Regions from separate parts of the Ureibacillus sp. FSL K6-0165 genome, predicted to be linked through region 1. Evidence: predicted binding sites of a transcription regulator. Region 1 holds the regulator's gene; the other holds the start of a gene.
What was found. The regulator NrdR, encoded in region 1, represses ribonucleotide reductase genes. The targets are predictions, from matches to a motif close to AACACNATATATNGTGTT.

Region 1 (7,484 bases):
TTAACATCAACAGGAAGGCTTTCTTCTACAGATCCGAACTTGCAAAACATACCGATTCGTTTAGAAGAGGGAAGAAAAATACGGAAAGCATTCGTACCTTCCCATGATGGATGGCTGCTATTTAGCGCCGATTACTCACAAATTGAATTGCGCGTGCTTGCACATATGTCGAAGGATAAAAATTTAGTGGAAGCTTTCAATCAAGGGATGGATATTCACACACGAACAGCAATGGAAGTATTTCATGTATCCCAAGACGACGTTACTTCTAATATGCGAAGAGCGGCAAAAGCGGTTAACTTCGGAATTATTTATGGAATCAGCGATTATGGACTATCCCAAAACCTCGATATTTCAAGAAAAGAAGCTGGAGAATTTATCGAAAAGTATTTTGAAAGTTTTCCAGGGGTAAAAGAATATATGGATAACATCGTGCAAGAAGCAAAATTGAAAGGTTATGTAACAACGATCTTAAACCGCCGACGTTATTTACCTGATATTACGAGCAAAAACTTTAATTTAAGAAGTTTTGCAGAGCGCACAGCAATGAATACGCCAATTCAAGGAAGTGCGGCAGATATCATTAAAAAGGCGATGCTAGATATTGACGCAAGATTGAAATCAGAAGGATTACAAGCGAAACTGCTTTTGCAAGTACATGATGAATTGATTTTTGAAGCACCGAAAGAAGAAATTGAAAAGTTAGAAAAAATTGTACCAGAAGTGATGGAAAGTGCCATTTTACTTGATGTGCCATTAAAAGTGGACATCTCTTATGGTGAAACATGGTACGATGCAAAATAATAAGGAAGTGAAGACATGCCTGAATTACCAGAAGTGGAAGGAGTTGTTCGGGCGCTATCCCCGAAAATAGAAGGTAAGACAATTTTAGAAGTTGCCCTATCTAAAACGGTTTGTGATGCTCATCAACAAGGAAAACAATGCATAGTGAAAAATATGGAGCCAAGGGAATTTGAAGAACAGATGCGCGGCATGACAATCAAAAAGGTGCTTCGCCGCGCCAAATATATCTTTATTGATTTAGAAAAAAATAATACACCATATCTTTTCGTTAATCATTTAGGAATGACTGGCGCTTGGTTTATTGTTCAGAACGAAAATGAAATTTTAGAAGAAAAGTTTCGAAATCATATTCATGCCACATTTCAATTATCTACTGGTGAGTTGCTCATATTTTCAGATATTCGTAGATTTGGCGAATTGAGATTGCTAAATACAATTGATGAGCACCCACCTCTTTTACAAATGGCTCCTGAACCTTTTGATGAAATTGCATTAAACTACTTTTTAGAAAAATGTGAGCTTACTAAATATAAAAACAAACCGATAAAGGAAGTCATTATGGATGGGCAAGTGATTTCCGGCTGCGGCAATATTTATGCAACGGAAGCGCTTTTTCGAGTAGGCATACATCCTGCGAGAAAGGCTGGGCGAATCAGTATAATGCGGAAAATCGCATTATTTGAAGAGATTCAGAAAATTTTACTTGAAAGTATTGAAAGGGGAGGCTCAACAATCTCTGATTATCGCAATATCAATGGTGAAGCAGGCGGGATGCAGCATCGATTGAAAATGTATGGTAAAAAGGTTTGTCCAGCATGTAATGCAAGTACGAAATCGATGATTATCGGAGGAAGAACAAGCGTTTATTGTCCAAAATGTCAACGTTAAAAGGGTGTTATATATGATTATTGGTTTAACTGGAAGTATCGCAAGTGGAAAAAGTACAGTAAGCAACATGTTAAAAGAATATGGATTGCCAATAGTTGATGCAGATGTGGTGGCTCGTCTCGTAGTGGAGCCTGGCAGCGAAACGTTAAAGAGAGTTGTTGAAGCTTTTGGAGAAGAGGTACTAACAGAGACGGGAGAATTAAATAGGCAAAAGCTAGGATCCATTATCTTCAATGATGAAGAAAAACGTCAAACGTTAAATGGCATTATTCATCCTGCTATTCGGAAAGAAATGTTGCGACAGCGGGATGAATATATCGCTAATGGTGAAAAAACCGTCATTATGGACATTCCATTATTATTTGAAAGTAAACTTCAACATTTTGTTGATAAAATTTTAGTCGTGACGGTATCGGAAGATGTACAATTGGAAAGATTAATGAAAAGAAATCAATTAACTGCGGAAGATGCAAAAGCCCGCATTCGTTCTCAGCTGCCATTAGCAGTGAAGGAACAAGGAGCCGATGCGGTTATAAATAATAATGGAACAATTGAAGAGACGCGAAAACAATTAGAGCATATATTGAAAGAATGGGGAGTTCTTTCTTAAGCTTTACATCGATTGATGATCAAATTATTGATTTCTAAACATTGTGTGAAGTGAATTTTTTCCATTTCATTCACGTAATGAAAACAGCAATCGATGGAAAAGTTAGACTTTAAGCGGTAATTTTAAACAATTTTCTCATAGTAATACCATTTTCCCTTTAATCATTTATTTTTCTGAAAATAATAACTTTTTTATTATTAGAATTATTGGTACACCTTTTATAATAATGTGCTATACTAATTGAGAAATAGTAAACATAATTGAAGTAAAACGGGAGGCTTATATTAATGACAGTTTCTATTGCAATTAACGGCTTTGGACGAATTGGCCGCATGGTGTTCCGACAAGCGATTGTTCAAGAGGATTTAAATATAGTGGCAGTTAATGCTAGCTATCCTGCAAAAACATTAGCACATATGGTTAAGTATGACACAATTCATGGACATTTTGATGGAACTGTAGAGTATGAGGAAGATGCTTTAATCGTCAACGGTAAACGTGTTCAATTAATTGCTGAACGCGATCCTGCAAAATTACCGTGGAAAGAACTTGGAGTAGACTTAGTTATCGAAGCAACAGGTAAATTCAATGATCGCGAAAAAGCAGCTCTTCATTTAGAAGCAGGTGCAAAAAAAGTAATTTTAACAGCGCCAGGTAAAAACGAAGACGTAACAATTGTAATGGGTGTTAATGATGATGTATTAGACGTGTCAAAACACCACATCATTTCAAATGCATCTTGTACAACAAACTGCTTAGCTCCGGTTGTAAAAGTGTTGCATGAACAATTTGGTATTGAAAACGGTTTAATGACAACAGTTCACGCATATACAAATGACCAAAAAAATCTAGACAACATGCATAAAGATTTACGCCGTGCTCGTGCATGTGGTCAAAGCATTATTCCAACTACGACTGGTGCAGCAAAAGCATTAAGTAAAGTAATTCCTGAAATGGAAGGAAAAATCCATGGTTTAGCTCTTCGTGTACCAACTCCAAATGTTTCATTAGTAGACTTAGTAGTCGACTTAAAACAAGATGTAACAGCTGAACAAGTAAACGAAGCTTTCAGAAAAGCAAGTGAAGGTTCATTAAAAGGTATCCTAAACTATAGCGAAGAACCACTTGTATCTGTTGATTACAATACAACAACATATTCATCTACTATTGATGCACAATTAACAATGGTAATGGGTACAAGAAAAGTTAAAGTAATGGCTTGGTACGATAATGAATGGGGTTACTCTGCACGCGTAGTTGATTTAACGAAAAAAGTTGTAAAAGCACTTGAAGCGGTAACTGCATAATAAATAGTTGATAAAGTGTAGACATCGTCTGACAACGACTTTGTCTACACTTTTTTATATAATCTGTAGTTATGTAATATCACTTGTAAAAATAATCTTTCATTACTATTTATATACAAAACTCCCGAAAAATATGCATTGAAAGTGCTAGCAATCATTCTAATGAAATTCATTATAAATAACCTCGATTTTTGGTTGGAAGTATATTAAAATGAAAACCTATCATCTTCTATTAGAGATTATGTACTAGGAAAAGTGTTACTTCCTATGTTTATTTGATATAATAATGATAAATATACTAGACAGGGAGAAATTTTTATGAGATGTCCAAGTTGTTATTACAATGGAACGCGTGTCATAGATTCCAGACCCGTTGATGATAATAAAGAGATACGTAGACGTCGTGAATGCGAATCTTGCGGTTTCCGATTCACTACTTTTGAAAAAATAGAAGAAACGCCATTAATTGTAGTGAAAAAAGATGGGTCCAGGGAAGAATTTAGCCGAGAAAAAGTGTTAAGAGGGCTAATTCGCGCTTGCGAAAAACGTCCAGTATCATTAGAACAACTTGAACAAATCGTCTTTTCTATTGAAAAAGAATTAAGAAGACTAGGAAATTCGGAAGTAAGTTCTGTAGATGTTGGAGAAATGGTAATGGATGAGCTTGCAAAGGTGGATGAAGTGGCTTATGTTCGTTTTGCATCTGTTTACAGACAATTCAAAGATATTAATGTATTTATGCAAGAGTTAACAGAATTATTGAATCGACAGCCAAAAAAGTAGTTATAGGGGGAAAGCAAAATTGGTTCATTTATATAAAGAGCTTCAACCGAAGGATCATTTTGACATTATTCTCCCTCATTCTCTATCTTCCCATGAACGACAACTATTAACGCTTTTCTATCAGCCACTTACTGGTCCGGAACCCATTAGCTTATATTTAACTTTATGGGCAGAAGGTGAAGATGCTCATAGGGAAACTTTAAATCATTATTATTTAATGAATGTGTTAGATATGCCGATTGGTAAAGTGTTTCAAGCCCGTATTTCATTAGAAGCAATCGGTTTATTAAGAACATATCGAAAAGAAGAAGGAGAAAATCGTTTCTTTATATATGAATTAGTGCGTCCTCTTGATGCAGAGACATTTTTTCAAGATCCGTTATTATCAATGTTTCTTTTCAGTAAAATTGGAGAACAAGCATACCGTAAACTTCGGAAACGATTCATCAAGCGAATGAACATGGATTCTTTTAAAGAAGTATCAAGAACATTTATGGATGTGTACAAACCCATTCATACGAATGTTCCCCAAGAATTCATCGAACCCAACCTAGAAACAAAAAATCGCAATTATCCATTCTATTATGAACAATTTGATTTTGCTTTATTGCAAGCTGGGTTATCGGAACAATTGATTCCTACCAGTGTATTTACAATTGAAGTAAAAGAATGGATTGCAAAGATAGCCTTCCTCTATCAATTCTCTCCACTTGATATGCAGAAGGTTGTTATTTTAGCGATTGATGATGAAATGCGAATTTCGTTAGATAGATTAAAAAAAGCTGCATCAGATTATTATAAATTAACGATTTCTAAAGAAGTGCCGAAACTTGAAAAAACTTTTGAAATGAAACCGCAAGAAATACAAAATCAGCCTTTAACGAAAGAACAAGAGTTAATTGATTACCTTGAAACGACCCCACCCGTTCAAGTGTTAAGAGACATTAATAACGGAAAAGAGCCAGTACCATCTTCTGTCGAAATAGCAGAAGATTTAATATTGAAACATGGCATGCCCGTCGGAGTTGTCAATGTATTGCTTGAATATGTTATGCTAACTACAGACATGAAATTACCACGCAAATATGTTGAACGAATTGCGGACCATTGGATGAGGAAAAATGTTCGAACGGCGAAGGAAGCAATGGAACTTGCTCGCACAGAACGGGATCAATATAATAAGTGGAAGCAAGAAAACGAAGAGAAAAAGTCTTCTGCTTTAAACTATAGAAAACAGCCATACAGAAATATAAGGGAAGAAAAGATACCAGAATGGTTCTATAAACGAAACGAACCTCGGAAAGAGGAAGAACAGTCCACAAAACAAAAAATTAACTTTGAAGAAGAACGTAAAAAAATATTGCAAAAACTTGGAGTTGTAGACGGGTAGGTGACCAACCATCGAATCGATCAAAAAATCTTTAAATAAAGTGCAAATTCCATCCTTTCAAGAGAGATACAATGCCATCCGAAATCAAATTTTAGAACATCCGAACGTTCAAAAATTTTTAGCAGAACATGATGATGTGGTTAATAAAGAGATGGTTGAACGCAGTTTAGCAAAGCTATATGAATATATTAGCCAAACGAGCGAATGTTGCAACTGCGGTTCGACAGAAAAATGCACTAATTATTTAAAAGGGTTTGTTCCAAAACTGTATATCACTCAAAATTCCATAGATGTTGAATATGAACGATGCAAACAAAAAATCATTGAGGATGAACGCAGAGAAATTGAATCGATGATTTCAAGCATGTACATGCCAAAAGATGTATTATCTGCAACATTGAAAGATTTAGAAATTGATGATGAATCGCGGGTTGAAATACTTAATTATGCAGCTGATTTTGTTGCTCATATCAAAAATTCAGGGGAATTACCGAAAAAAGGGTTTTACTTGTATGGAGAGTTTGGTGTTGGGAAATCCTTTGTACTAGGTGCGATTGCCAACGAACTCGCAAGTTTAAAAGTCCCGTCAGTTCTTGTATTTGTACCTGAATTTTTAAGGGAATTAAAAAATTCCATCCACGATCAAACACTTCAGGAGAAAGTGGATTATGTGAAACAAGCTCCAGTGTTGATGCTCGATGATATTGGTGCAGAATCATTAACAAGCTGGGCGAGGGATGAAATCTTAGGATCCATTTTACATTATCGAATGAGTGAGCAACTACCAACCTTTATTACATCGAATTTAGATTATAAACAATTGGAAATTCATCTAGCAGAAACTTCTCGTGGTGAGATGGATGTAGTGAAAGCGGCAAGAATTATGGAGCGAATTAAAGCCGTGACGTTTCCTATTCGAATGACAGGAAGAAATAGGAGACTTTAAAAAGCTTTGTCTATTTCGATAGTTGCATTTCTAAAAAACTCAGCGTATACTTTCATTATGATGATGAAAAATATTTTGCGGTGAAGAGGACACGAAGTTTGTGAAACGGCTTATAGAGAGGGAAACCTAGGCTGGAAGTTTCCTAGTACGACGCAACACTTTACTACCTCGGAGCATTAGCGGGGAACAATCCGCTAACGTTTTCGGTACGTTACACCGACCTAGAGCTTCGTCTGAAATTTTATTTCGGAAGGAAGAAGGGTGGAACCACGAGCGATCGCGTCGTCCCTTTATTGGGATGGCGTTTTTTTATTTTAGGTTTCAACTGTTTAGCTTTATTAATTTTTGATTTCTATGAATACAGAATAGCTAAAAATTTTGCATCAAAAAATATAGTAAAGGAGAATTTGAGTATGTCTGAAGTGATTCAATTAACATTTCCAGACGGTGCTGTAAAGGAGTTTCCTAAAGGAACTTCTACTGATGATGTGGCAGCTTCCATCAGCCCAGGATTACGTAAAAAAGCGTTAGCAGGTAAAATCAATGGTAAGTTATTAGATTTAAAAACACCAATTGAGGAAGATGGTGCAATTGAAATCATTACACCAGAACATGAAGATGCATTAGAAATATTGCGCCACTCTACTGCTCATTTAACAGCTCAAGCAGTAAAACGTTTATTCCCTGGTGTGAAACTTGGGATTGGTCCTGTAATTGAAGGTGGGTTTTACTACGATATCGACTCACCAACACCAA
Region 2 (7,484 bases), 520 kb from region 1:
GATAGATGAATCTACCCAACGTTGAATAATACATTGAACATCTGCGTGAGCTTCTGGCGTCAAATCCATCGCTGTTACAAACCAGTGAGGTAAGTGATGTTCACTTACTTCAGGATGCTTTTCTAAGTATTCTTGAACAATTTCTGCTTTTACTTCGATGAATTTTCCTAGGCGACCAGAACGATAATATGTGAAAGAGAAATAAGGTTCTAAACCAGTTGCAACTCCCACCATAGTACCTGTTGAACCAGTTGGAGCAACAGTTAACAGATGGGAATTTCGGATACCATATTCAAGTACCCCTTGACGAATATGTTCTGGCATGCGTTTCATGTAACCAGTATTAATGAATGCTTCACGTAAGCGTTTCGTTTCCTCTTCTGTTTCACCTACTAAGAATGGGAAGCTGCCACGTTCTTTTGCTAGTTCAATGGACGTTTCGTAAGCAGTTGTCGCAATCGTTTCGAAAACTTGATCGACAAGCTTGTTTCCTTCTTCTGAACCATATTCTTTTTCGCAGTAAATTAGTAGATCAGCTAAGCCCATTACTCCAAGACCGATACGTCGCTCACCTAGAGCTTGTCTACGGTTTTCTTCAAGGAAATACGGAGTTGCATCAATGACATTATCTTGCATGCGAACGCCAACGCGAACTGTTTCTTTTAATGCCTCAAAGTCCACTGTTTTTTCATCTTTCAATGCAAATTGAGCTAAATTCACTGCTGCTAAGTTACATACTGAATACGGTGCAAGCGGTTGCTCACCACAAGGGTTTGTCGCAACAACTTTTTGGCCATAAGCGCGGGCATTTGTCATTTCATTCGCATTATCAATGAAGAAAATACCTGGTTCTGCAGCATAAGTTGCACATATATTAATTAATTTCCAAAGTTCTCGTGCTTTAATTTTGCGATAAGTGCGCACTCCGTAACCGAGAGCTTCCCACTCGCGCACGTCACCAATTTTGTGCCATTTCTCATTGTAAATTGCCATTTCTTCCGGCGTATAGTTTTCTACATCTGGGAATCGAAGTGGGTATTCTTCGTCTTTTTCAACCGCTTCCATAAATTCATTTGTAATAGTAACAGAGATATTGGCACCTGTTAAAAAGTCTGGATTATGCACAGTGTACGTTCCGCCATCGCGAAGCTTTGTTTCCGCCTCTTTAATAATTGCTTCGCTAAATCCTCCTAAACCAGGGATGTTTTTATAGTTTAGGATTCCTTGATACATCGCTTCTTCAAGCGGCGTTAATGGTTTGAATTTTAATTTTTCTTTCGCATGGCGAACGATTGATTCATCTTCCATATTTTCAATTAAATAGCGCAAAATGCGAGGATTTTGCATTTTGGAAATGATAAATTCAACAATATCTGGATGCCAATCAGCGAGCATGATCATTTGTGCTCCCCGACGCGAACCACCTTGTTCGACAAGATGTGTAAGTTTCGCAATATCATCAAGCCATGATACAGAACCGCTTGATTTCCCATTTACTCCTCTTGCAAGCGTATTGCGAGGTCTTAGTGTTGAACCATTTGTACCAACACCGCCTCCGCGGCTCATAATTTCCATTACCTTTTTGCGATGTTCACTAATACCTTCTCGGCTATCCGGAACGAAAGGCATTACATAGCAGTTGAAGTATGTGACTTGCGTTCCTGAACCTGCACCGTATAGAACTCGTCCAGCCGGCACGAACTTTAAAGAAGCTAATTGCTCGTAAAATTTTTGGAACCATTCATTGCGTTTTTCTTCTGTTTGTTCAACAGACGATAAGCCTGTTGCATTTCGTTTCGCAATTTGTTCATAAAAAATTTCTAGAGGCTTTTCAATAACATCTAGAGAACGAACGATGATACCTGTTTCTTGTTCTTTTGGATCATCTAGTACATTTCTGTATTCTTCTTCAATTAATACTTCTGCTTTATTAGCATTCCAATCAATTGATTGGATATAACCTAATCCTCGAGCTGGAAACTTTGGATCTTCTTTAATTGTTAATACAACAAAATCTCCAGGTTTTAATGTTTTCTTTTCCGTATCCTTGAATGAGTATCGGTCAATCATGACTAATCTCGATACACCTTTATGCGTTACATGCATATCTGGAGTAATTGAATGAACTTGTGGAAATTGTTCAATATCTTTGTTTAGTTGATCAATGAGGATGGTCGTATAAGAATCTACCATTACCATCTGCCAGCCTCCCTTAGCACATATATAATTTATCTATCATTTCCCATATATAAACAATAAAACACAATATATTGTATGTCTAGTAAAATGAACATACAATATATTGTTTCGTTCTGCTACTTAGAAAAGATTACCTCATAACTAGAATCGATTCAAGGGGTTGACAAATAATAATTTCTATGAATCTTAGAAATTTCTAAGTTTGGAGCTGAATATTAAATTTTAGTCACAATTTTTGAACTATAATTTTTAATTACTTTCTGAAATTCCATTCATCATTTGCATATTTTTCTTCTTCTAATTTTCTCACATATTCCTTTTGTTCTTCTGTTAATTCATATGGAACAAGTTCAATTTGTAAAGCTTCTTCAAATCCTTTTTTGAATGCATGAATGCATTCCTCAATAGTGATGCGTCGTGTTGTTAAACGGTTAATTGCAACTGCTCTTTCCGGCAATTGTTTTCGCATCCGCTCTTTTGCCTCTTCGGAAGGGAATTTGAACAGAGACAACAGCTTGTCCTCATCGAGATCCAATAAAATCGCACCGTGCTGTAAAACGACACCCTTTTGTCTAGTTTGCGCACTTCCAGCAACTTTCTTTCCTTCTACAACGAGTTCATACCAGCTTGGAGCATCAAAACAAACTGCACTTTTTGGTTTTTTCAATGCTTCTTGTTTTTCCTCCGTATCAGGGATGCTGAAATATGCATCTAATCCTAAATTGTGGAACCCTTTTAACAAGCCTTCGCTTAAAAAACGATAAGCTTCTGTAACCGTTTCAGGCATATTTGGGTATTGTTCTGTAACGATGATGCTATATGTCAATTCGCTGTCATGAAGAACTGCTCTTCCACCAGTAGGTCTCCGAACAAAGCCAATATTTTGCGCTTTTAAAGCATCAAAATCAATGTCTCGATGTGCTCTTTGGAAATATCCAATAGAAAGGGTTGGCGGATTCCACTCGTAAAATCGAATGACTGGTGGAATTTCGCCTCTACTATGAAAATCGAGTAATGCCTCGTCTAATGCCATATTATAAGAAGGACTGCATGGTCCTGAATTAATGAAATACCATTTCGTTTTCAACTTGTTTTCCTCCTCACAACTTTTTTATTGTATCAAACTGAATGGACGAATGCCAATTTCTTATTTATAATGTTCTATGTAAATAGAAAGGAGAATTTTAGAAGTGGCGACAGTATTATATACGATTGCAACAATCCTAGGACTTATCATTATCTATGTTTTAGTAAGTTCATTCCGTTTAAAAAAATCTGTTACTAATTTGACGCAAGAAGAATTTATTAAAGGATATCGAAAAGCTCAATTAATCGATGTTCGAGAAACAAAAGAATTTGATTCTGGTCACATTTTAGGTGCACGTAATATTCCTTTTTCTCAATTGCGTCAACGTTACAAAGAAATTCGTCCAGATCTTCCTGTATATTTATATTGTCAAAATATGACAAGAAGTTCTAGGGCAGCTCTTTTCTTAAAGAAAAAAGGTTACAATCAATTGTATCAACTTCAAGGCGGTTTCAAAACTTGGACTGGTAAAATTAAAACAAAAAATTAGTTTACCTGTTGAAATTCCTATATTTAAAGAAATGACATGATTACGCCAACAATATTTATGATATTTTACTCATGTCATATATCATCTTTTAAATAGCTTGTTTAAAAGTAGTAAAAAATATCCATGAGATGCACTCATGGATATTTTTATTTTGAACGCTATTGTTTTTGATAACGCAAAATTGGATTTCTAGCAGCTTGAGTTTCATCTAATCGACTCACAACAGTTGTATGTGGTGCTTCTTGTACAATAGACGGATTCTCTTCCGCTTCTTTTGCGATTTGGATCAGTGCATCACAGAACGCATCTAATGTTTCTTTCGATTCTGTTTCTGTAGGCTCAATCATCATTCCCTCTTCCACATTTAATGGGAAGTAAATTGTTGGTGGATGATAACCGAAATCAAGTAGTCGTTTCGCAATATCTAATGTGCGAACACCAAGTTTTTTCTGACGACGTCCAGATAATACAAATTCGTGTTTACAATGACGATCATAAGGAAGGTCAAAGTAAGGTTGTAGTTTACGCATCATGTAGTTCGCATTTAATACTGCATATTCTGTTACTAATTTTAATCCTTCAGGTCCCATTGAACGAATATACGTATAAGCACGTACATTGATGCCGAAGTTTCCGTAGAATGGTTTTACACGGCCAATGGATTGTGGACGATCATAATCAAAATGGAACGTGCCATCTTCTTTTTTCACTAATACTGGTTTCGGCAAGAATGGAATTAAATCTGCTTTTACCCCTACAGGGCCAGAACCAGGACCTCCACCGCCGTGTGGACCTGTGAATGTTTTGTGTAAATTCAAGTGTACACAGTCAAATCCCATATCGCCTGGGCGTACTTTTGACATAATAGCATTTAAGTTTGCTCCATCGTAATATACTTTCCCGCCCACGCTATGCACGATATCCGCAATTTCAATGATGTGCTCTTCAAATAGCCCGAGCGTATTTGGGTTTGTCAGCATAAGTGCCGCTGTATCTTTCCCAACTACTCGACGTAAATCTTCCAAATCAACTAAACCATTTTCATCCGATTTTACTGTAATTGTATCAAATCCAGCAACAGTAGCACTAGCTGGGTTTGTTCCGTGTGCAGAGTCTGGAACGATTACTTTATTACGGTGACCTTCCCCATTTGCTTCATGGAAAGCACGAATCATCATTAATGCTGTCCATTCTCCATGTGCACCCGCAGCAGGTTGTAATGTAACTTCATCCATACCTGTAATTTCTTTTAAAGCTGTTTGAAGTTCATACATTAATTCCATTGCACCTTGAACTGTTGGCTCGTCTTGTAACGGGTGAATATTTGCGAATCCAGAGAAGCGGGCGACTTCTTCATTAATTTTTGGATTGTATTTCATCGTACAAGAACCTAGTGGATAGAATCCAGAATCTACGCCATGATTGCGGCGAGATAATGCTGTATAGTGGCGCATAATATCCAATTCTGAAACTTCCGGTAATTCAGCAGGTTCTTCACGCAAATATTCTTGTGGAATTAATTCTGATAATTCTACCTCTGGCACATCTAATTCTGGCAAGCTGTAGCCGATGCGCCCTTCCTTCGATAATTCAAAAATGAGCGGTTGATTTTCGTTATGCATTGTAAGCCCCCATTTCTTGCACTAATTGATCAATCTCTTCTTTCGTACGCAATTCTGTAACGGCAATAAGTACATGGTTTTCAAGTTCAGGATAATCGCGGCCTAAATCATAACCACCGATAATGCCTTTTTCTAATAATCTTTTGTTTAATTCACTCACTGGTTTGTTTACTTTTACAACGATTTCGTTGAAGTGAGCACCTTGGAATGGAACTGTAAATCCAGCTTGCTCAAACGCTGTTTTTGCATAACGAGTTTTCACGATGTTTTGCTTTGCCATTTCTTGAATACCGCGTTTACCTAAAGCTGTCATAGTAACGGATGCAGCAAGAGCAAGCAATGCTTGGTTCGAACAAATGTTAGAAGTTGCTTTTTCACGGCGAATATGTTGTTCGCGAGCTTGTAATGTTAATACGAAACCGCGACGTCCGTCTTGGTCTACTGTTTGTCCTACTAAACGGCCAGGCACTTTACGCATTAATTTTGAAGTCGTAGCAAAATAACCGCAGTGTGGTCCTCCAAAACTTTCAGGAATACCAAATGGTTGTGCATCCCCTACAGTAATGTCAGCTCCAAGTTTTCCAGGAGGCGTTAACACACCTAATGCTAATGGGTTTGCAGAAACAATGAATAATCCTTTTGCTTCATGTACTAGCTCACCCATTGTTTTCAAGTCTTCAATTTGACCAAAGAAGTTAGGATACTGAACCATAACAGCCGCAGTATCTTGATCAATCATACCTTTTAATGCTTCAATATCTGTTACTCCATCTTTCATTGGCACATTTACTACTTCGATTGATTGGCCATATGCATAAGTTTCTACAACAGTACGATATTCAGGATGGATTGCTTCAGATACTAACAATTTTTTACGTCTTGTTGAGCCAGCAGCAAGCATCCCTGCTTCTGCAAGCGATGTTCCGCCATCATACATGGAAGAGTTTGCTAAATCCATACCTGTTAATTCGGCAATCATTGTTTGGAATTCAAAAATAGCTTGTAGTTCACCTTGTGAAATTTCCGGTTGATATGGTGTATAAGCAGTATAGAATTCAGACCGAGAAATAACATGGTCCACAATAACAGGTTTGTAGTGATTGTATACACCTGCACCTAAGAATGAAACAGCTGTTTCAGTGTTGATATTTTTATCTGCTAAAGCTTTTAGTTCTTTTAATAGCGCAGATTCAGATGCTGCTTCTTTAATATTATAAAGCCCTTTAAAACGCACCTCTTCAGGAATATCCGCAAATAATTCATCAATGCTTTCTACTCCAATGGTAGAGAGCATTTCTTGTTTGTCTTGTTCCGTTATTGGAAGATAACGATGCTTCATTGTTTGACCTCCATTAATTTTTATTTTTCACGTTTATAAAATGGCTTCGGCACAACATGTGCTTTTACCTTTTTATTGCGTATTTCTACTTCCACTTCTGTACCAATTTCAGTATATTGAATATCTAATAAAGCAAGTCCTAAATTACGTTTCGTACTAGGGATTTGTGTACCAGTTGTAACTTCTCCAATTTCAGTGTCGCCTTTAAATACTTTATAGCCATGGCGAGGAATCCCTTTATCAATCATTTCAATACCAACCAGTTTTCTTGAAAGCCCTTGTTCTTTTTGGTTTTTAAGAGCTTCTTTACCGATGAAATCCGCATCTTTTTGAAGTTTTACTGCAAAGCCGATGCCTGCTTCTAATGGAGAAATATTTTCTGATAATTCTTGTCCATAAAGCGGTAAGCATGCTTCAAAACGCAACGTATCACGTGCTCCAAGGCCGCATGGTATCAATCCATCTTCTTTTCCTGCTTCTAATAGTTTATTCCACAATGCTACAATTGAATTTGGCTCCCCGTATAATTCGAAGCCGTCTTCACCTGTATATCCGCTGCGTGATAACAATACAGAATAACCACTAACTTGAACAGATGCTTTAAATTGGAATGGTTTTAATTCAGATAAGTTCACATCTGTTAATGTTTGCAAGATTTTTTCTGATAGAGGTCCTTGAAGTGCAATTAAGGCATATTCATCTGATTGATTTATAATCGTTACATCGCCTTCTGCATGCTTTTTCATC

Region 2: a site for NrdR is predicted at 2,260-2,277, ahead of NST00_RS11100 (vitamin B12-dependent ribonucleotide reductase). Genes of this name have one in related genera too.

What each region holds. Positions count from the first base shown of each region.
Region 1 covers NZ_JBBOQS010000001.1:1,713,259-1,720,742, forward strand. Annotated here, with positions in the region: gene polA (DNA polymerase I) at 1-804, shown strand, start outside; gene mutM (bifunctional DNA-formamidopyrimidine glycosylase/DNA-(apurinic or apyrimidinic site) lyase) at 820-1,692, shown strand; gene coaE (dephospho-CoA kinase) at 1,706-2,302, shown strand; gene NST00_RS08570 (glyceraldehyde-3-phosphate dehydrogenase) at 2,590-3,609, shown strand; gene nrdR (transcriptional regulator NrdR) at 3,928-4,392, shown strand; gene NST00_RS08580 (replication initiation and membrane attachment family protein) at 4,412-5,782, shown strand; gene dnaI (primosomal protein DnaI) at 5,793-6,728, shown strand; gene thrS (threonine--tRNA ligase) at 7,142-7,484, shown strand, end outside.
Region 2 covers NZ_JBBOQS010000001.1:2,229,231-2,236,714, forward strand. Annotated here, with positions in the region: gene NST00_RS11100 (vitamin B12-dependent ribonucleotide reductase) at 1-2,199, opposite strand, end outside; gene NST00_RS11105 (lipoate--protein ligase family protein) at 2,453-3,232, opposite strand; gene NST00_RS11110 (rhodanese-like domain-containing protein) at 3,390-3,776, shown strand; gene gcvPB (aminomethyl-transferring glycine dehydrogenase subunit GcvPB) at 3,935-5,398, opposite strand; gene gcvPA (aminomethyl-transferring glycine dehydrogenase subunit GcvPA) at 5,391-6,737, opposite strand; gene gcvT (glycine cleavage system aminomethyltransferase GcvT) at 6,758-7,484, opposite strand, start outside.